One region of the Rhizobium sp. EC-SD404 genome, then DNA from elsewhere that is predicted to be linked to it. Evidence: riboswitches for the same ligand, from Rfam matches in the RefSeq annotation. Region 1 holds a riboswitch; the other holds the start of a gene.

Region 1 (10,008 bases):
TGACGAGCATGTTCTCGCCCTCGTAGAAGCAGTCCACTGGGCAGACTTCCACGCAGTCCATATATTTGCATTTGATGCAGTTGTCGGTGACCAGATACGTCATGCGTGCTCCACGCCGTCCTTCGTGAGTGGTGGTGGGGTAGCGGCTTTGCAGCACCATTGCAAGATGCCGCTTTGCCGCGCAGCCACCATTGCAAGCGTGACGCTGCGACGGGGCCGGGATGAGCAAAATCATGCTCTTGGGCGACGTCCATGCAAAAGCATATACCCGCGATCAAAGCGGTATATCGGCCTGTCTATTGGGTGATCAGCTTTACCCGCATGCCTGGCGCCACCTGACCGGTCGGCCCAAGTGCGTTGATCAGACGGAACAGCTGCTCGCGGCGTTCATCGCCCTCCATCCGGGCGGAAAGCGACTGCACCGTATCCCCGGGGGCCGCTGTCAGTACGCGCAGGCGTAGCGGCTGCAGGGCAACCGCCTCGCCAGCCGTCATGCGGCGGAACGTCGTCTTCAGGACATTCGCGGCTTCGTCCAATTGCCTGCTGCCGCGCGGTGCAGCCGTCAGGAAACGGTAGATCTGGTCGTCGACCTTGACGATCGTGACGTCGAACGACCAGCGATCGGCGGCTGCGCGGGCGCTGAGCGCCTCCAGGCCGTTGATCGTGAGCGGCCTGAGCGACGCCTCGTCAAGCCCGGTCACCCAGCCGCTGCGCATGTACTCGGCAAGCGACGTACCCGGATCGTCGACACCGTCGAAGCGGATTGCGAGGTCGTTCGGCCCCGTCGCCAGAACCGCTTCGGCCGTGTTGTCGATTTCGAAGCCCTGGGGCACATCGAAGCGAATGCGCAAGTTCGGATGAAGGAAGCTCCGTCCGCGCACGTAGCCTTCTTCCGGGCTATCGCCGAAGAGAAGCCCGGAAATGCCGTCGAGATAGAGGTCTCGGTCTGCCGTTCCGACGCCTTCGGGACCGAATGCGCGTGCGTGGCGGCGGGCAAGTTCGATGCGCTGCGGCGCCGTCGGGTGGCTCGCGAGAAAGTCCATCTGCGGATCGTCGTTCGGCTCGGCCGAGCGGTAGCGCGAATAGGATGCCATGGATTCCAGGAAACGCGCCGCCGCATAGGGGTCATAGCCCGCTTCGCCGAGCATCCGAATACCGATCACGTCGGCCTGGAGCTCCTGGTTGCGTGAAAAGGCGGCCAGTCGCAACTGGCCTCGCGCCAGCGCCTGACGCCCCGCAATATCGCCCGACAACACTTCCGACACGACACGCCCCGCAATCGCTTCGGCCTCTTCGCGCTGCTGCCGCTCGATCCCGTGATTGGCCGTCACATGGGCCATCTCGTGGGAAAGGACGGCCGCGACTTCCGCCGCATCGTTGGCAAGCGCCAGAAGGCCACGCGTGATGTAGAGATAGCCGCCGGGAAGGGCAAAAGCATTGATCGCCGGCGAATTCAGGACCGTGATGCGGTAGGTCTGCCGGGGATTCTCCGAAACCTCGGTCAGTTTGCCGACGATACGCGCCAGAAGCAGTTCTGTGCGCTGATCCCGATACTCGCCGCCATAGCTTGCAACGATCCGCGGGTGTTCGCGAGCGCCGAGCTGGGCACGCGGATCATCGCGCGCGATCTGCTCCACGGTCTGCGGGGTTTGCGATGGCGCAAGCACGACGGTGTCTTGCTCGCTTATGATGCTCTGACAGCCCGACAGCACAATCATGCAGGCAATAAGGATCACTGCCGCGACGGCCTTGCCGCTCGCAGTTCCACGCCGCTGACGCGGCACCCAATCATGTGCAATCGATTGAAACAGGTTCGTCGCCCCGCGGGATGCCAGCCGATGACTGGAGCATTACAACAGCAAAAGGTCGGTTCAAAGGCCGATCTTGCGCACGTTGGTTCCATCGGAAGGACGCGGGTCGACCTGTGACATTTTTGTCCGGCTCGGCTGACGGATCGTCTCAATCAGTTCCGAGATAGTCCCGCCATCCGGCAAGATCAGCCCGTTCGAACATCGATTGCGTCGGCTCGTTCGCCTGGACCTTGCCTGTCTCGATGTAGATAATGCGGTCGCAAATGGCGCGCGCATCCTCCGGCTGATGGGTGATGATCAGCGTGGTCAACGCGCTCTGCCGGTGCAGATCAGCGATGAGCGCGCGCATATCGTCGCGCAGACCGGGACCGAGCGCGGCAAAAGGTTCGTCCAGCAGCAGCACCGGCCTCGCCCGAACCAGCGCCCGCGCCATCGCGACGCGCTGCCGCTCGCCACCCGAAAGCGACGCAGGCCGCCGGCGCTCGAAGCCTTCGAGTCCGACGCGCCGAAGCGCATCGGACGCCTGCTCCTTGCCGGCGGCGCTTTTGGCATCGCGCGCGCCCTGCCCGAGCGCGATGTTCGCGGCAACGTCGAGATGGGCAAAGAGATTGTTGTCCTGAAAGACCATGGAAATCGGCCGTTCGGCCGGCGCCAGCCGCGTCACGTCGACCATCCCGATGCGGATCATCCCGTGCTGCGGTTGCTCGAACCCCGCGAGCAGCGCAAACAGGGTGGACTTGCCCGATCCAGACGGACCCATGATGGCGGTAATGCTGCCCCCCGGAACGACAGTGGCAAACGCCATCTCCATGCCGCCACGACCGTAACGAAAGCGCACATCATCGAACTCGATCGTCGGTGGCATCATACCGCTCATGCTCATGCTTCCCGCGCGCTGCCGCCGCCATAGCGGGTCCCGGCGATCATGAACAGAAGGCAGAGAAAACCGAGAATGAGCGCCAGCCCGGCCGCATCATCGGTGCGATAGCTGCCCATTCGTTGAAGCAGCAGATAGGGCAATGTCACCAGATCCTGGCTTCCGAAAAGCGCGATGGCACCGAGATCGCCGAGCGAGAGCGCCATCGAGAACGCAAACGCTGCGCCGATCGTCGGGCCCAGCGCCGGCAGGTCCACCCGCAACAGCCGCCTCAACCTCGAGAGCCCCAGGGAAAGACTGAGCCGTTCCGTCCGCAGCATGTGGCCGGCATAGGCCGGCTCCAGCACCCGCAACGCGAAGGGTAGCGCCATCAACGCGTTGACGACCACCACGATGACCGGCGCCGCTGCAAACGGATCGACATGATCCCGCAAGACGAGAAACCAGCCGGCACCAAGAACGACCGGCGGTACCAAAAGAATCAGCGAGCCCGCCCCGGCAAGCGACGTGCGAAGCCCTCGGGCTGCCCAGCGCTTGCGGCGCGCACCGCTTGCGGCATGGCGCGCCCGTGCAATCATGCCCGCCATGAGGACGGAGAGGCATGCAGCAGCGCTTGCAATCAGAAGGCTCGTCACGAGCGCTCTTTGCACCAGCGCCTCGCCAAAAAGCGCGATCAAATCGGCAGCAAGACCTGACATCAGCGTAGCCGCCAGCGGTGCTGCCACGAAGCCGAGGCCGAGGCCGATCACCAGCGTGTCGAGAGCCAGCGCACCTGGCGATTTCGCGTCGAACCTTCGCGGCAAGGCACCTTCGCCGCGCCCTTCCTCTGGCCGGGGCAGAAGCGCCAGCACGCCGAGAAGGGCGCCGGTCAGCGCGATCTGGATCAATGCGAGGGTGACCGCCCGCGGTGGGTCGAAGTCGAACCGCAGCGCTTGATAGATCGCCACCTCGATCGTCGTCGCTCCCGGTCCGCCGCCAAGCAGAAGCACCAGCGTAAAGCTCGTGGCGCACAGCATGAAGACGAGGCCGGCGATGCCCGGGATCACCCGCGCCATGGCCGGCCACTCGATCAATCTGAAAACCGAGCCGGCGGAAAGCCCCAGTTGGGCGGCATTGCGCCAATACTCCGCCGGGGCGCGCTCCAGCGCTGCAAGCAGCAGTCTCGTTGCGAGCGGCATATTGAAGAAGACGTGGGCGATGAGGATGCCGGGTAGACCGTAGACGGAGATCGGCTGCTCCGCCCCGAGCCAGCGGTACGCGTCGTTAACGACGCCTTGGCGCCCCCAAATGGCGATGATGCCGAGCGCCGCGACGATGGCCGGCAGGCCGAGCGGCACGGCAAAGAGCCGCAAGATCCAGGCGCGTCCCGCAAAATGCGGGCGCCGCGCCAGCGCCCGTGCAAGCGGCAGGGCAAAGGCCAGCGAGAGCAGCGTCGAAAGCCCGGCCTGCCAAAGCGTGAAGCGAACGACACGCATCGTATAGGCATCGAACGCCGTGAACCGCGACGCGTCGGCGCCTGCCGCCACAAGCAGCCCGGCGACGGCTAACCCGACGATGCCGAGGATGATGGCAAGCGCCGCGATGCCGAAAGCGATATCCAGAGGATCGGCCCGATAGGCGCGCATCGCGGCGGCTCTCTGGTTATTCGGCCATCACCGACAGCCACTCATCGACCCATGCGCGACGGTTGGCGGCCACTTCTTCCGGCGAAAAGAGCAGGCTTTCTTCCGGTTGAACCAGGCGCGAGAAAGCCTCGGGCAGTTCTTCGCTTATCGGGCCTGCGGGCATCATCCAGTTGTAGGTCGGGATGGCGTCCTGGAAACCTTCGCCAGTCATGAAGCTCATGAATTCGCGTGCAAGATCGATATCGGGCGCCGAGGCAAGAACGCCTGCCACTTCGATCTGCAGGTAATGCCCCTCGGAGAACGCCGCCGCCTGATAGCGCTCGGTATCCTCCGAAACCATGTGGTAGGCCGGCGACGTCGTATAGGAAAGCACCATCGGCGCTTCGCCATCGGTGAAGAGGCCATAGGATTCCGACCAGCCGGGCGCCACCGTCAGGACGCGGTCCTTGAGGTCGGCCCAGGCGGATGCGGCATCATCGCCATAGACCGACTTGATCCAGAGCAGAAGGCCAAGTCCCGGCGTCGATGTGCGTGGATCCTGGATCACGATCTTCTGGTTCGGGTCGCCTTCGACCAGTTCCTTCAAACTTGTCGGCGGCGTGTCGATCACCTCGGTGTCGTAGACTACGGCGAAATGCCCGTAATCGTAAGGCACGAAGACGTCGTCCTCGAAGCCGCCGGGGACGTCGATCGCGCTTGTGTCGATTTCATGGGCAGCAAAGAGGCCCGTCTCCTTGGCTTCCGCGACGAGGTTGGTGTCGAGCCCGAGCACGACGCCGGCCTCCGCCCGGTCGCCTTCCAGCCGCAACCGGTTGAGGAGCGCCACGCCGTCCGCCGCGCCGACCCAGATCAGGTCGCAGTCGCATGTCGCCTCGAAGGCCTCTTCGATCAGCGGTCCCGGGCCCCATTCGGCAACGAAACTGTCATAGGTGTAGACGGTGAGCGATCGCGTCGCCTCCTGCGCCTCGGACGACATGGGAGCCAGGAAACTGGCCGCGAGCAGCATGGGAAAGAATGTCTTCAGCGTCATCAACGCCTCCTCTGTTCATGGCTTTCAGGGGAATAGGCGTTTTCTGACGCGTCTAATCCCTCCGCCGGTATGAGCCGGATCAGGTTCTTCGGGTTGGCATGCGCCTCTCAGCCGTCCGTTTCCGGACAACACCCCGTTAGAGCAACTCCATGTGTAATCGCGGCCGGTGGCACTGGCAAGGCGCGTGAAAGCTGCTAGAGCAGCGGGCGATGCAGGCAGAACCGACCCCGACAGACGCAAATGCGCATTTCGCCGTTCTCCTGAGCGGAGAAGTGACCGTGACGGAACGCCTGAAATCGCAGGTTGAGGGCACCCGCGTGATTGCAGCCGACAGCGGCATGCGCCATGCAGCAGCACTCCGCGTGAAGCCCGAACTCTGGGTCGGCGACTTCGATTCTGCCGACGCTCACCTGATCGACAGCTGGCCGGATGTCAGACGCGAGCCATACCCGCCGGCCAAGAATGCGACCGATGGAGAGATCGCGATCGAAACGGCGATCGACAGTGGAGCGCGGCGCATAATTCTCGTCGGTGCATTGGGCGGCGAGCGCACGGACCACGCCTTTGCCCACATGGCGCTGGCGGTGAAGCTGGCGGAACGAGGCTTCGAGATCACGCTGACATCGGGCGAGGAAGAGGGTTTTCCCCTCACCGGTACCCCGATGACCTTCGATCTGCCGAAGGGCAGCCTCTTCTCCTTGCTGGCCTTTGCAGATATCGCGAGCCTGACCATCGAGGGCGCGCGCTATCCTCTCACCGATTTCGACTGCACATTCGGCACGACACGCACCATATCCAATGTGGCGGAAGGGCCGGTAACCATCCGGCACGCGGGCGGACCTGCCCTGCTGCTTGCCCGCCCGAACGACTTTTCCGGAGCCTAACCCTTTGGCATCACCACCTATCTTGAAGCTCGACGACATCCATCTGACATTCGGCGGGACACCGCTGCTTGACGGTGCAGCGCTGCAGGTCGAGCCAGGCGACCGCATTTGCCTTGTCGGGCGCAACGGTTCGGGCAAGTCGACCCTGATGAAGATCGCCGCCGGTCTTGCCGAACCGCAATCGGGCGAGGTCTTCCGGCACCCCTCGACCACGATCCGCTATCTCTTCCAGGCGCCGGATTTCGGCGACTTCGCGGACGTGCGCTCCTATGCAGAGGCTGGGCTCGCTCCGGGCGACGACCCGCATCGCGTAACCTATCTCCTCGAGCATCTTGGCCTGACCGGCGAAGAAGAACCCTCCCGCCTCTCGGGCGGCGAAGCGCGGCGCGCGGCCCTTGCCCGCGTTCTGGCGCCGTCGCCCGATCTTCTTCTGCTCGATGAGCCGACCAACCATCTGGACCTGCCCACCATCGAGTGGTTGGAGTCGGAGCTCTCCGGTTTCCGCGGCGCGATCATCACCATCTCGCACGACCGACGCTTCCTGGAAAAGGTTTCGCGCGCCACCGTCTGGCTCGATCGCGGCACGACCCGGAGGCTCGACCGTGGCTTCGCCCATTTCGAAGACTGGCGCGACCAGGTGATGGAAGAGGAGGAGCGCAACCTCCACAAGCTCGGCCGTGCGATCGAACGCGAGGAGCACTGGTTGCGCTACGGCGTGACGGCGAGGCGCAAGCGCAACGTCCGCCGGCTCGGCGAACTGCATACCATGCGGCAGGAGTTCCGCAGCCATCGCGGTCCGACCGGACGCGTCGAGACGCAGGCGAGCGACGGCAACCAGTCGGGCAAGCTGGTCATCGAAGCCGAGGGCATTTCGAAGCATTTCGGCGACTATTGCGCCGTGGACAATTTCTCGCTGCGGGTTCATCGCGGCGATCGTATCGGCCTCGTCGGCCCCAACGGCGCTGGCAAGACCACACTTTTGAACATGCTGACCGGACGGCTGGCGCCGGATACGGGCTTCGTGCGCCTCGGCACAAATCTCGACATCGCGGTTCTCGACCAGCGCCGCGACGACCTCGATGAGAACGACACGCTTGCCCATTATCTGACCGACGGGCGCGGCGACACGCTGCTGGTCAACGGCGTGCAGAAGCACGTCACCGGCTACATGAAGGACTTCCTGTTCCACCCGGAACAGTCGCGCACCCCGATCCGCGAATTGTCGGGCGGCGAGCGGGCACGCCTCATGCTGGCGCGGATTCTTTCGCGGCCGTCGAACCTGCTCGTCCTCGACGAACCGACGAACGATCTCGACATGGAAACGCTCGATCTCTTGCAGGAGATCGTCGCGAGCTACGAAGGAACCGTCATCCTCGTCAGCCACGACCGAGACTTCCTCGATCGCACGGTGGGCTCGGTGCTTGCGCCCGCCAATCTGATGGCGCCGGACGGCCGCTGGACGGCCTTCGCGGGCGGCTTCACCGATATGATGGCGCAGCGCAAGCTCTCCAACGATGCCGCCAAGAAGGCCGCCGGCGACAAGCCGAAGGGATCATCGGGCGGCAAGGAAAAGCCGCAGGCTTCCGGATCGTCCCGCAAGCTCTCCTACAAGCAGAAATTCGCGCTCGAAACCCTGCCCAAGGAGATAGAGACGAAGCAGGCGGAAATCGCTGCCATCGAGGCACGCATGGCCAAGCCCGATTACTTTACCAAGCAGGCCGAAGCGTTCGCTCGTGATGCCAAGGCGCTTGAAACATTGCGCGGCGATGTCGATCGCATGGAAGAGGAATGGCTGGAACTCGAAGTCCTGCGCGAGGAGATCGAGGGCTAGGTTCGTCCCTCACCGCTTAAGGCGATGCGCCGGATCCGCGTCTGCCAGACGAGGATCAGCGGCACGATGACGAGCTCGAGGCCGAGGCCGACCAGATGTCCGGCAGACGGGACGCCGACAACAACGAGCGAACCGAGCCGCGCCAAGCCACCGACGATCGTTGCCACGCCGAGCAGGCGCATGCGGTCCGTCTTCCTCTCAATGTTTGGGACGCAACTCCACCACGCGAGTCCAAGTGCGAAGAAAACGCCGGAGAGGAAGCGAACATGGCTGTCGAGGCTGGCCGACCATGGTTCCTCGGTTGAAAGAAACCCGGGGCCGAGTACGACACCGGCAAGCCCGGCGCAGACGGGCATGAGCGACAGCACCGCGACCACGACCTGAAGGAGGCGGCGTTCATTCATGACGTCCCCTCCTCCCAGAGCACGGCGCGGCTGGTGCGCTCAAAACCGCGCGAAATGACGGCGCAAGCGCTCGATGAAGCCGCTCAATTCCGGCGCTTCGTTGTTGTTCATATCGTAAAGCGCGAGATAGTCCGGCGGCCGCTTGCCGCGAAACGTCGCCCAGGCCCAGCGGCGAGCGAGATTGCGCGGCGGGTCGCCCATCAGCATGGCACGGAAGCGCGTACCCCCATAGGTCGCGACGAAGGCGACCTTCCGGATGTGGGTAAGGTTCGGTTTCAGATGCCCCCGGTCGGAGCCCGCCGACATGGTGAAGGACACGCCCGGCAGGAAAATGCGGTCGAAATATCCCTTGAGGATCGCCGGGTAGCCGAAATTCCAGACCGGATGGACGAACACGATTGCGTCCGCGGCATTCAGCCGTTCCACATAGGGCCGGATGGTGTCCGTCACATTGTGCGGCACGTCGTGATAGTTCAGGCGCTCTTCGCGCGATAGCGTCGCCTCGAAGCCCTCGTCGTAGAGGCTGAGCGCATCCACCTCGTGGCCGGCGGCTTGCAACGTCTCGCAGACGGTGTTGAAAAGCGTGCGGTTGAAGCTCGTCTCGACCGGATGGGCATGCACGACGTGGACCCGCATCAGGCTGCGCCTCGCGCCTGCACGCCGAGACCGGCAAACAACCACACGCGACCGGAGTCGAAATCGAAGTCCGGGTCATCCCACGCGATCATCTTGCCGGGATTGAGGAGACCCTTCGGATCGGCTTCCTTCTTGAACGCGAGTTGCGCCCGGTCGGTCTGCTTCATGCCGCCTTCCTCGAGGGTGTAGCGGTGCGGGTTGAAGACCAGACAACCGTTCTCCTCGTGCAGGCGTATGATTTCCTCGAGACGCTCCTCGCCCGTGTAGCGCACGATGGGCAAGCCGGAGAAGACAACGCGCCCGTCGAAGCGCGTCATCTCGATATGCATCGGCATCTCGTCGCCGAGGAGCTTGTAGATTTTCTCCAGATGATCGAGCGTCGGATACTGCGTCTGGAGATAGGTGATCGTCGGATCGATCTTCAGGCCGCGGAGCGTCGTGTGGTTCCAGGTGAACTCATAGATCGGCGGCAGCTTGCGGCCGTCCGCATCGAGATCGTGCACATCGCTGCGGTGCAGGATCTCGCCACCATGATGGTCGGTGAAGAGTTTCAGCGCGTCGACGGAATTCGGCGCGACCATGATCAGCACCACCGATTGGTCCTGCCTCAGGAAATCCCGGTAGCGGCCGAAATAGTCATAAGGTATCGGCGCGGCGACGGGCGAGATTTCCTTGAGCAGAATGCCGTCTTGGCCGGCGAGCGCTTCGGCGTAGCGGCAGGATGCGAGGAAATCGTCGAAGCCGACGACGACTTCCACCCAGTCATAGGCCGGCGCGAGCGGCATTTCCGCTTCCACGATGATGCCGTTGGTGCCGTAGGCATGGGCGAGCTTCATGATGTCGGCACCACGAATGTCGAGCACGCGCGGGGTTTCCTCGCAGGTGACGATCTTCAGGCCGAGGATGTTGC
Region 2 (10,008 bases), 910 kb from region 1:
ACAAGAGCCGCGTTTGCGAGCCCGGTTCGGTCAAGGTTATCGGTCGTCGTCAGATCGAGATGTATTCGCGCCTCATCCACACGGTCGACCATATCGAGGGACGGCTCAGGGACGGGATGGACGCGTTCGACGCTTTCCTCTCGCATGCCTGGGCCGTGACCGTTACCGGCGCGCCGAAGCTCTGGGCGATGCGCTTCATCGAAGCCAACGAAAAGAGCCCGCGCGCCTGGTATGGCGGCGCGATCGGCATGGTGAACTTCAATGGCGACATGAATACCGGGCTCACGCTGCGCACCATCCGCATCAAGGCGGGCGTGGCGGAAGTGCGCGCCGGCGCGACGCTGCTCTATGACAGCGATCCGGAAGAAGAAGCAGCCGAGACCGAACTCAAGGCTTCGGCGATGATTTCGGCCATTCGGGACGCTGGCAACGCATCGGTGGCCGCGGGGGCGCGCAAGACTGATCGGGTCGGCGACGGCGTATCGATCTTGCTCGTCGATCATGAAGACAGCTTCGTGCACACGCTGGCCAACTATCTGCGCCAGACCGGTGCCTCAGTCACCACCGTGCGTTCGCCGGTGGCCGACGAGGTGCTCGATCGCATCGATCCGGATCTGGTGGTGCTTTCGCCGGGGCCAGGCAGTCCGAAGGATTTCGATTGCAAGGCGACGATCAAGCGTGCGCGGGCGAGGGGCCTGCCGATCTTCGGCGTCTGCCTGGGGCTGCAGGCACTGGCGGAAGCCTATGGCGGCCAGTTGCGCCAGCTGGCCTTGCCCATGCATGGCAAGCCATCACGCATCCGCATCATCGATCCGGGCGCGGTCTTCGACGGCTTGCCCTTCGAAGTGACGGTCGGGCGGTATCACTCGATCTTCGCCGATCCGGCGAGCCTGCCTGCGGACTTCCGGATCACGGCGGAAAGCGAGGACGGCACGATCATGGGTATCGAGCATGTGCGAGAGCCGGTCGCCGCGGTGCAGTTCCACCCGGAATCCATCATGACGCTCGGCCAGGATGTCGGCATGCGCATCATCGAAAACGTCGTGGCGCGGCTCGCGCGTCGTGCCGATGTCGCGGCCGCCTGAAGGACGACGAGCGTGGTTCCAAGCAACAGCGCGCGGGTGAGGCAACTCGCCTTCTGGTCGATCCCGATCGCACTTGTCGTGACGGGCATGAAGCTCGTCGCCTGGTGGGTGACCGGGTCGGTCGCGCTGTTGTCGGATGGCTTGGAATCGATCGTCAACATCATCGCGGCGTTGATTGCATTTTACGCCGTCTCCTACGCCCATAAGCCGGCCGATGCGGATCATCCGTTCGGGCACCACAAGGCGGAGTATTTTTCGGCCGTCATCGAAGGCGTGCTGATCGTGGTGGCGGCGATCGCCATCATGCAGCAGGCGATCCCGGCACTGCTTGCGCCGCAACTGCCGGAAGCCGCAGGACTTGGTCTGACGATCAATCTCGCCGCTGCCGCCATCAACGCGGCTTGGGCCTATATCCTCATCCGCGAGGGGCGCGCCTACCGGTCGCCCGCACTCGTCGCCGACGGGCACCATATCGTGTCCGACGTCGTCACCTCGGTCGGCGTTTTCATCGGTCTCGTTGCGGCGCTCGTCACGGGCTTCGCAATCCTCGATCCGCTGCTTGCCATCATCGTCGCCATCAACATTCTCTTCCAGGGCTGGAAGGTGATCTCGAGCTCTGTCGGCGGCTTGATGGACCGCGCCGTCGATGCGCAGGACGACGCCCTGATCCGCGCTGCGATTGCCGACCACGCCGAAGGCTCTGTGAACGTGCACGACCTGAAAACCCGTCAGGCGGGACCGGCGACCTTCGTCGATTTCCACATGGTCGTGCCGGCCGACATGACGGTTGCCGCCTCCCACGTGATCTGCGACCGGATCGAGGATGCCATCCGGGCCGCAGTACCGGGCGCCCGCATCGCCATCCACGTGGAGCCGGAAGGCGTTAAGGCCCACGGGGTCCGGGTGATCCCGCAGGAGGGCTAACGGAACAGAGATGATGGGCTGCGACACTGTCGACCCATCATCCTGCCTAGTCTCAGAAGACCGTGTCCACCGGAAGCCCCAACGCCATCGCGCCGGCATAGGCGGCTTGCGGTCCCCGCTGCAGGGGATGGAAACGGGCCCCCTGAATGTCACGGAAGCACCGTTCCAGCCCCGCTCTGCGGTAAAAGCCCGTTCCGCCGGCAAGCTCCAGCGCCAGCTCGACCGCCTCGATCGCTTTGTCCGCCACCAGCGTGCGCCCCATCATCACAGCGTTGACCGTCTCGGCCGAGGCTTCGCCGCGCATCGCGGTTTCGACCATGAAGCGGTGCGCCAATTGTGCGGCCTTGAGGCTCGTCTCCATCCTACCTGCAAGATCGAGCGCGTGGGACGTCGTCGGTTTACGGGAGGCGATATCGATGGCGATGTCACGCGCCCGCTCCGCGACACCGAGATAGACAGCGTAGATCAAGGGAAATGCGACGGTCGCGATGATCTGGAACACCGGATGCCACCGACCCGCCGGGCGCTTGAAGGCTATCGCGGCATCGGCCACGAAAAGCCCGTCAACCACGACATCATGCGACCCCGTACCCCGCATGCCGAGCGCGCGCCAAGTCGGCTCGATCTTGACCTCGGCCGCCTTCATCGGGATGCCGAAATGGATCACCGACGACGTTCCATCGCCCTCGTCGACGAGCGCTCCCGACATCAGGATATCGCCTGCGGGCGCTGCGGAGGTGAAGACCTTGCGCGCCTTGATGCGATAGCCGCCTTCGACGCGCTCTGCCGTCCCGGATCCGCCGATCCAGTCCGACCCGCCGCTTGAAAGCAGGATGATGTGTTCGCTTGCCACGCGGCGCAGAAGCGGTTCCACGGCCGCGACCTGTTGATGGCGCCACCGCCAGGAGGGAACCGCCACTTGATGCGTGTGCATAGAGAAAGCGAGTGCCGTCGAGCTGCAGCCATGGGCGAGCGCGCGCAGCATCTCAGCCAACTGCTCGACATTTGCTCCACCTCCGCCGAACTCGGCCGGCACGCCGGCCTCGACAAGACCGACTTCTTTGAGAAGAGCAACATTCTCCGCGACGAATGCATCCTGTTCGTCAGAGTCTTCGGCGCGCTTCTTCAGCTCCGGAATCAGTGTCTTGGCGATTTCCAGCGGATCCCTGCCTGCGCTTCGAAAGCGTGATGCTTCGGTGTCCTGAACAGCCAGTGCCATGATCATTCTCCCTCGATTGCGTTGATCGTGGCGTGATGGTCGGCCTGCACGAGCTCGAAATCCAGTTCAGGAACTGTACTGGGCTTTTCGTATCGCAGGTCTCGTGAACGCGGTATGATCCGCGCTGGGCGACGGGGCTATGGCGAGGGCCAGCCCATGACGGAGCATGCCGGTTACGGACAATTCTGCCCGGTTGCGATGGCAGCCGAAATCCTCTGTTCACGATGGACAGTGCTGATCGTGCGCGAGCTGATTTGCGGGACAACGCGCTTCAACGATCTCCGGCGCGGGGTACCGCGCATGTCGCCAGCGCTTCTCTCGAAACGGTTGAAGGAACTGGAGCAAGCCGGCGTTATCGAAGCCGTTCGACGCAACGACGGAACTGTCGTCGAGTATCAACTCACGCGCTCGGGCCGTGACCTGGAACCCTTGGTGATGGGCTTGGGCATGTGGGGTCAGCGCTGGGTGGAGTCCCGGCTTTCGCTCAAGAACCTCGATCCGTCGCTGCTGATGTGGGACATGCGCCGGCACCTCAATCCAAAGCCGCTTCCGCCGCGCCGGTGTACGATTCAATTTCTGTATCCCGAACTACCGACAAATCGCCAGAGCTGGTGGCTGGTCGTCGATCGCGGCCAAGTCGATCTCTGCAATTTCGATCCGGGCTTCGATCTCGACCTGTTGGTGACCGGAGATCTGCGCAGCATGACGGCGGTCTGGATGGGACTTGCCCAGATCCGCGGCGAGATCGACGCGGGGAGGCTCGCCGTCGATGGTGATCCGACCATCGCAAACGCCATGCAGCAATGGCTTGGCTTAAGCCCTTTTGCACCCCACGAACGGCAGGTCGCCTGACGGCAGCCGGAAATTTCTTCGCAAAACAAATGGGTCTTGCACCGACCAGAAGAGCACGATAGCTTTCGCTCATTCGACAGGGGTGCTCCGTATTGCCGGGGCTGAGATGCGAGGCGCATGAAGCCTCCGGACCCTTTAGCTGATCTGGTTAATGCCAGCGGAGCGAGGCGACGACATGTTTTCCGGTGCACAGATTTCCCTTTATCCGATGTCCGACGATTTCGTGCGGATCATCCTCGATGCGGTTCAGGCACTCGATCCTTATCGGGACCGGTTTCGCATCGAAACCGATGACGTGTCGACGCTGATCGTCGGTCCGCCGGAGGATTTGTTCCCCGCCATGCGCGACGTTTTCGTGCGTGCGGCGCAATCCGGCGTCCACTGCGTGTTTTCGGCAACCGTCTCGCGCGGCTGCCCCGGTGAGCCGGACGATCCGATCTGCACGCCGATCTCGGGTGCAGGCAACGCGTTGCCGCTGGCAGAGCGGATCGAGGCAGCCTGTGCGCATGTGGCCGATGCGCCCGTGACCGGACAGCATGTCGCGGCCCAGTTTTCGCTCTATCCGCTCGGCGAAGGGCACCACATGGACGAGATCTATGGGTGCATCGATTTCCTGAAATCGTCGGGCGTGTTCGACCGTTCGAAGAACTTCTGCACTAAGCTCGGGGGCGATGCCGGCGCGGTGTTCGCAACGCTCTCGGAAGCCTTCCTGCGTTTCGGCGATGCGCGCGGCCATGTGGCGCTCGACATCACCGTTTCGGCCAACAGTCCGAGCAAGCGCGCCTGAGGGCGCGGCGCTAACCCATTCTCCCGTTTCATATTTCCTTCAAGAGGCCTGTCATGCACAGCAACAGCTGGACCCTGCGCGAAATCCTGATCGTCGCCTTTCTCGGAGCCGTTTTCGGCGTCCTTTACCTGGCCTGGGTTCAGGTCTGGCTCATCACGCAGGCGATCTTCGGGCCGGTGACGATGGATGTCGTCATGGGCTTCTGGTTCATCGTCTCGATCATCGCCGCGTCCATCATCCGCAAGCCGGGTGCGGCGCTTCTGTCGGAAGTTCTCGCGGCGGTGGTCCAGGTGCTGCTCGGGAGTCCGGCGGGCCTGCTGCTGATCGTCACCGGCCTGGTCCAGGGAGCCGGTGCGGAAGCCGTCTTCGCGGCCACGCGATGGAAGAACTACCGCTTGCCCGTGCTCATGGCGGCAGGCGTGGGCGCGGCAGTCGCTTCCTTCATCTACACGTGGATCCGCTTCGACTATGGCGCGCTCGCACCCGGCCTGCTGATCGCAATGTTCGCTCTCAGATGCCTGAGTGGCGCTCTGCTCGGCGGCCTTCTTGGCCATTGGGTGACGCAGGCGCTCTATCGCACGGGCGTGCTTTCCGGTCTCGGCATCGATCGCGACCGGCGGGTCGTCCATGGCTGAACAGCCTGCCGCGGTTCTCATCGACGGGGTCTCGGTCACCTATGCCGCGTCGGACACGGCGGCGGTCGGGCCGGTCGATCTCGTCATCCGTCCGGGCGAGCGCTGGCTTCTGCTTGGCGCGTCCGGATCCGGCAAGTCTTCGCTGCTCAATGCGCTGACCGGCCTCATCCCGCACTCGATCGCGTCGGAGCGAACCGGTGAGGTCAGGCTTCTTGGCGAAGATGTTGCGGCGCGCACTCCGGCGGGCTGGAGCAGTTCCGTCGCGCGGCTTTTCCAGAAGGCGGAGCAAACGCTGTGCGGCATGACGGTTGCCGATGAGGTCGCCTTCGCGCTTGAAAATCAGGGCCTGCCTGCCGACGAGATCGCTATGCGCGCGGAAGCGGCGATGCGCTCGATCGGCCTGCCGCAGGACTGGCTCGACAGACGCTCAAGCCACTTGTCAGGCGGCGAAAAACAGCTTGTCGCGATTGCTGCCATCATGGCGCAACAGGCGCCGATCATCGTTGCCGACGAGCCGACGGCGCATCTCGCACCCGAAGCGGCGCGCCGGCTGGAGCGCCTCTTGCTGGATGTTCCGCCTCATGGCGCCGCACTCATCGTCGATCACCGGCTCGATGATCTCATCACGCTCATCGATCGCGTCGCCATCCTCGGAGGCGATGGACGCATCGTCGCCAGCGGGCCTCCGCGCGCAGTGTTTCGCGACCATGGGCGCACGCTCGATCGTCTGGGCATTTGGCGGCCGATCGGCAGCCGGCTCGACGACCGGCTGATGGCGATCGGTCACGAGGTCGAGCCGCCGCCTTTGACCTTTGCCGAAGCGCTTCACGCCATGGACCGGCTGCCCCCTCCGCTGATCGACCGAGCTCGTGCCGCGCTCGTCGACTTCATCGCGCCGCGGATCGCACAAGCAGGGGCAATCGGCGCCACCGTCGCCCGGCTCGATGGGGCTTCCTGCGCGCCGCTCTTCGCCAAGCCGGTCCTGCATGATGTGACGGTTTCGATTGCAGCGGGCGAGGTGGTCGCGATTCTCGGCGCCAACGGAGCAGGCAAGTCGACGCTCGCTGCCAGTTTGGCGGGGCTCCTGCGCCTGAAGGCGGGACGTCGGGAGGGGGCGATGGGTGGCATCTCTTTCCAGAATCCCGACAGCCAGTTCATCGCGGGATCGGTCGGCGAAGAGCTTGCCGCCGCTCTTGATGCCGCCGGCGTGCGGGCGGAGGTGGCCGACGTAGAGGCGCTTGCCGAGCGTTGGAGGCTGGTGGCACTTCTCGATCGCCATCCGATGCAGCTTTCGGAAGGGCAGAAGCGCCGTCTCTCGCTTGCCCTGTTGATGGCCGGCGATCGGTTTCCGCTGATCGTGCTGGATGAGCCGACCGGGGGGCTCGATGCAGCGGGCAGCGATGCGCTCATCGCTGAAATCGACCGGCTTCGCGATCGGGCGAGGGCGGTGGCGATCGTTACGCACGACATGGATTTTGCGCTTGCGACGGCAGCACGCTGGATCATCGTCGGCGATGGCCGCATCCTTTCCGATGGCCCGGCCTCCGAGCTCATGCGCGATCGCGCGCTCATGAAACGGGCAGGGCTTGCGCCACCGCACCTTCTTGCGGCGCTGGACTGGCTGGAAAAAGAGCCGGTGCCCGCATGTTGAGAACGGTTCATCCGCTGCCGAAGCTTGTCGTCGCGCTGATCTGGCTTGCCGCCTCGATCTTCATGTTCGACGCACCGTTCCAGATCGCGGTGATCCTGACGTGCGTGACAATCCTGATCGCTCTCGAGCGTCTTTCGCCGCTGCTCGTGCTTGCGTTGATCGTACCCTTCGCGCTGTTCGGTGCGGGCTTCATCACCACCAGTGTGCTCTTCCGGCAGGAAAGCGAATTCGCGGTGCAGATGGCGAAGGAAACGCCGTTCGGCGACGGGCGGCTGCAGGCCGGCATCGTGCTTTTTCTGCGGGCGATCGCCTGCGGGATGGTGTCGGCGGTCTTCGTGCTGACCACCAACCCGGGCAGTTTCGTGAAGGCGCTGATGGTGAATTGGCGTCTTTCGCCGCGCATCGGCTATGCGCTTTTCGCGGCGCTGCAGCTGGTGCCGGACCTTGCCGCCGAATTGCAGCAGATGCGGCTTGCTCGCGCCATGAGGCGCGGCGCTCCGCCACGGCGCATTCCGGGGCCTCTGGAGGTGGGATCGCTCGTCGTCCCCCTCATCGCCTACGCCATCCGGCGGGCGGGTGACACCGCGTTGGCGATGGAAAGCCGAGGCCTCGGCGCATCGCCCAGGCGCACCGTCATCGGCGCGCCGGTCTCATCCAAACGTGACGCCATCTTCTGCTTCACCGGGTTGGCCTGGCTTCTGTCGCTTTACTGGATGACCTTGAGAATGCCTCTTTAGACAGGTGCTGTCTTCAAAATTGGCCTGGAACTGGTGTAAGGCAGCGCGATCGATCGAAAATTCGGATCGCCTGTCGGCTGACGGCTTTTGCCTTCGTCCTTGGCAGTATCGACCACAGATTGAGACGGGCTAGCCATGATGTCAGACACCTACCAAGCAGGCGAGGCGAGACATGCCATCGTCGCCAAGGGCCTGGTCAAGCGCTTCGGCGATGTGACCGCCGTTGCCGGTATCGATCTCGTCGTGCCGCGCGGCATGATTTTCGCCATTCTCGGCCCGAACGGTGCGGGCAAGACGACGCTAATGCGCATGCTGGCGACGCTTGCGACCCCGGATGGCGGCTCGGCGATGGTGATGGGGCATGACCTGATCCAGGATCCGGACGCCGTGCGCAGTGCGATTGCCATGACCGGCCAGTTCGCTTCGCTCGACGAGGACCTCACGGGGCGCGAGAATCTCATTCTCATTGCGCGGCTCTGGGGTTTCAAGAGCCGGGCCGCGCGCGAGCGGGGCGACGAGCTTCTCGCCGCCTTCGATCTTTTCGACGCGGCGACCAAGCAGGTGAAGGATTATTCCGGCGGCATGCGTCGGCGGCTCGATATCGCCGCATCGCTGATCGTCACTCCGGGTGTGCTCTTTCTCGATGAACCGACGACGGGTCTGGACCCAAAAGCGCGGCAGGGCGTGTGGCGGATGATCCGAGGGCTCGCCGACAGCGGCGTCACCATTCTTCTGACAACCCAGTATCTCGAAGAAGCCGACCAGCTCGCCTCCCGCATCGCCGTAATCGACCATGGGCGCAAGATCGCGGAAGGCACCAGCCGTGAGTTGAAGGCGGAGACCGGCTCCGGCTTCCTGCATGTGGCACTCGCCGATCCCGCGCATCTCGACCGCGCCGCATCGGTTCTCGAAGCACAATTGAAGAATTCCGTGCAGCGCTCGGCAGAAGGCGCGACGCTGTCGATCATCGCTGGTTCGCCGGAAACGGCGAATGCCGCTCTTGCCGCGCTGATCGCCGAAGGCATCGCGCTCGCCGATTTCTCGATGGGGCAGCCGACGCTCGACGAAGTGTTCTTCGCGCTGACGGGCGAGCGCACCGCTACGGACATGCCGGAGAGGGAGGCTGCGGAATGAGCGATCGACCGATGGATCATCCGGTGGAAACCGCCGGCCTCAGACATGTCGCCCGGCCGCCGAAGCCTTCCGCATTCTCCAACGCGCTTGTCTTCGGCTGGCGCGCTGTCCTCAAATTCAAGCACGTGCCCGAGCAGCTCTTCGATCTTGTCATGACGCCGATCATGTTCACGCTGCTCTTCACCTTCGTTTTCGGCGGCGCGCTGGCGGGTTCGACGGGGGACTACCTGCAGTTCTTCCTGCCGGGCATTCTCGTTCAGACCGTGATGTTCAACTCGGTCTATTCCGGCATGGGTCTGTCGACCGATCTCGGCAAGGGCCTCTTCGATCGTTTCCGCTCGCTGCCGATCTGGCCGCTGGCCCCCTTCGCCGGGCTGATGGTGGGCGATATCCTGCGCCACCTGATCGCCGCGACGATTATCCTGACCATCGGGCTGATCCTCGGCTACCGGCCGGAGACGGGGCTTCCCGGTGTCATCGGGGCCTTCGCGCTGCTCGTCGCCATCGGCTTCGGCATGGGCTGGATATTCATGGTGCTCGGACTTCTCATCCGCACGCCGACGACGGTGATGACGATGGGCTTCACCTTCCTCTTTCCGCTCGTCTTCGCCTCCAACATCATGGTCGATCCGGCGACGATGCCCGGCTGGCTGCGGGCTTTTGTCGACGTCAATCCGGTGAGCCTGATGACGACGGCGATCCGTGGACTGATGAACGGCGGCGGCAGTTTCGCCGAGGTCGGTCTCGCTTTGATCGCGCCTGCGCTGGTGACGGCGATCCTCGCGCCGGTCACCCTGATGCTCTATCGAAGGCGTTGAGGTCTTCCTTCGGACCCACGTTTGCGTCATAGACCACAAGGGTGCGGTCCGGCCGGCCGCAGTGGGGAGCTCGCCGCCGCTTATGCATGATTTCAGCCTGTTCGACTTCAGCCCGCTCGTCATTCTCGACAGCCGGATGGATGCCGTTCCCGTCGAGAAGCGCGTC

What was found. A riboswitch is a leader RNA that binds a small molecule or an ion and turns the genes downstream of it on or off. The one in region 1 is predicted to bind thiamine pyrophosphate.
Region 2: it holds a riboswitch for thiamine pyrophosphate, as region 1 does, so the genes downstream of both, GC125_RS08020 (YkoF family thiamine/hydroxymethylpyrimidine-binding protein) here and thiB (thiamine ABC transporter substrate binding subunit) in region 1, are expected to answer to the same signal.

The regions. Positions count from the first base shown of each region.
Region 1 covers NZ_LR701459.1:570,938-580,945, reverse strand. The annotation lists gene fdxA (ferredoxin FdxA) at 1-103, opposite strand, end outside; gene GC125_RS03790 (M48 family metalloprotease) at 297-1,718, opposite strand; gene GC125_RS03785 (thiamine ABC transporter ATP-binding protein) at 1,960-2,688, opposite strand; gene thiP (thiamine/thiamine pyrophosphate ABC transporter permease) at 2,691-4,313, opposite strand; gene thiB (thiamine ABC transporter substrate binding subunit) at 4,330-5,343, opposite strand; TPP riboswitch at 5,383-5,489, opposite strand; gene GC125_RS03770 (thiamine diphosphokinase) at 5,553-6,227, shown strand; gene GC125_RS03765 (ABC-F family ATP-binding cassette domain-containing protein) at 6,232-8,058, shown strand; gene GC125_RS03760 (DUF4345 domain-containing protein) at 8,055-8,462, opposite strand; gene GC125_RS03755 (NAD(P)H-dependent oxidoreductase) at 8,502-9,098, opposite strand; gene GC125_RS03750 (FAD-binding oxidoreductase) at 9,098-10,008, opposite strand, start outside.
Region 2 covers NZ_LR701459.1:1,483,755-1,493,762, forward strand. The annotation lists gene GC125_RS08000 (anthranilate synthase) at 1-1,085, shown strand, start outside; gene GC125_RS08005 (cation diffusion facilitator family transporter) at 1,098-2,009, shown strand; gene GC125_RS08010 (acyl-CoA dehydrogenase family protein) at 2,062-3,228, opposite strand; gene GC125_RS08015 (winged helix-turn-helix transcriptional regulator) at 3,385-4,080, shown strand; TPP riboswitch at 4,149-4,263, shown strand; gene GC125_RS08020 (YkoF family thiamine/hydroxymethylpyrimidine-binding protein) at 4,256-4,867, shown strand; gene GC125_RS08025 (ECF transporter S component) at 4,921-5,502, shown strand; gene GC125_RS08030 (ABC transporter ATP-binding protein) at 5,495-7,153, shown strand; gene GC125_RS08035 (energy-coupling factor transporter transmembrane component T family protein) at 7,147-7,890, shown strand; gene GC125_RS08040 (ATP-binding cassette domain-containing protein) at 8,029-9,024, shown strand; gene GC125_RS08045 (ABC transporter permease) at 9,021-9,842, shown strand; gene GC125_RS08050 (hypothetical protein) at 9,925-10,008, shown strand, end outside.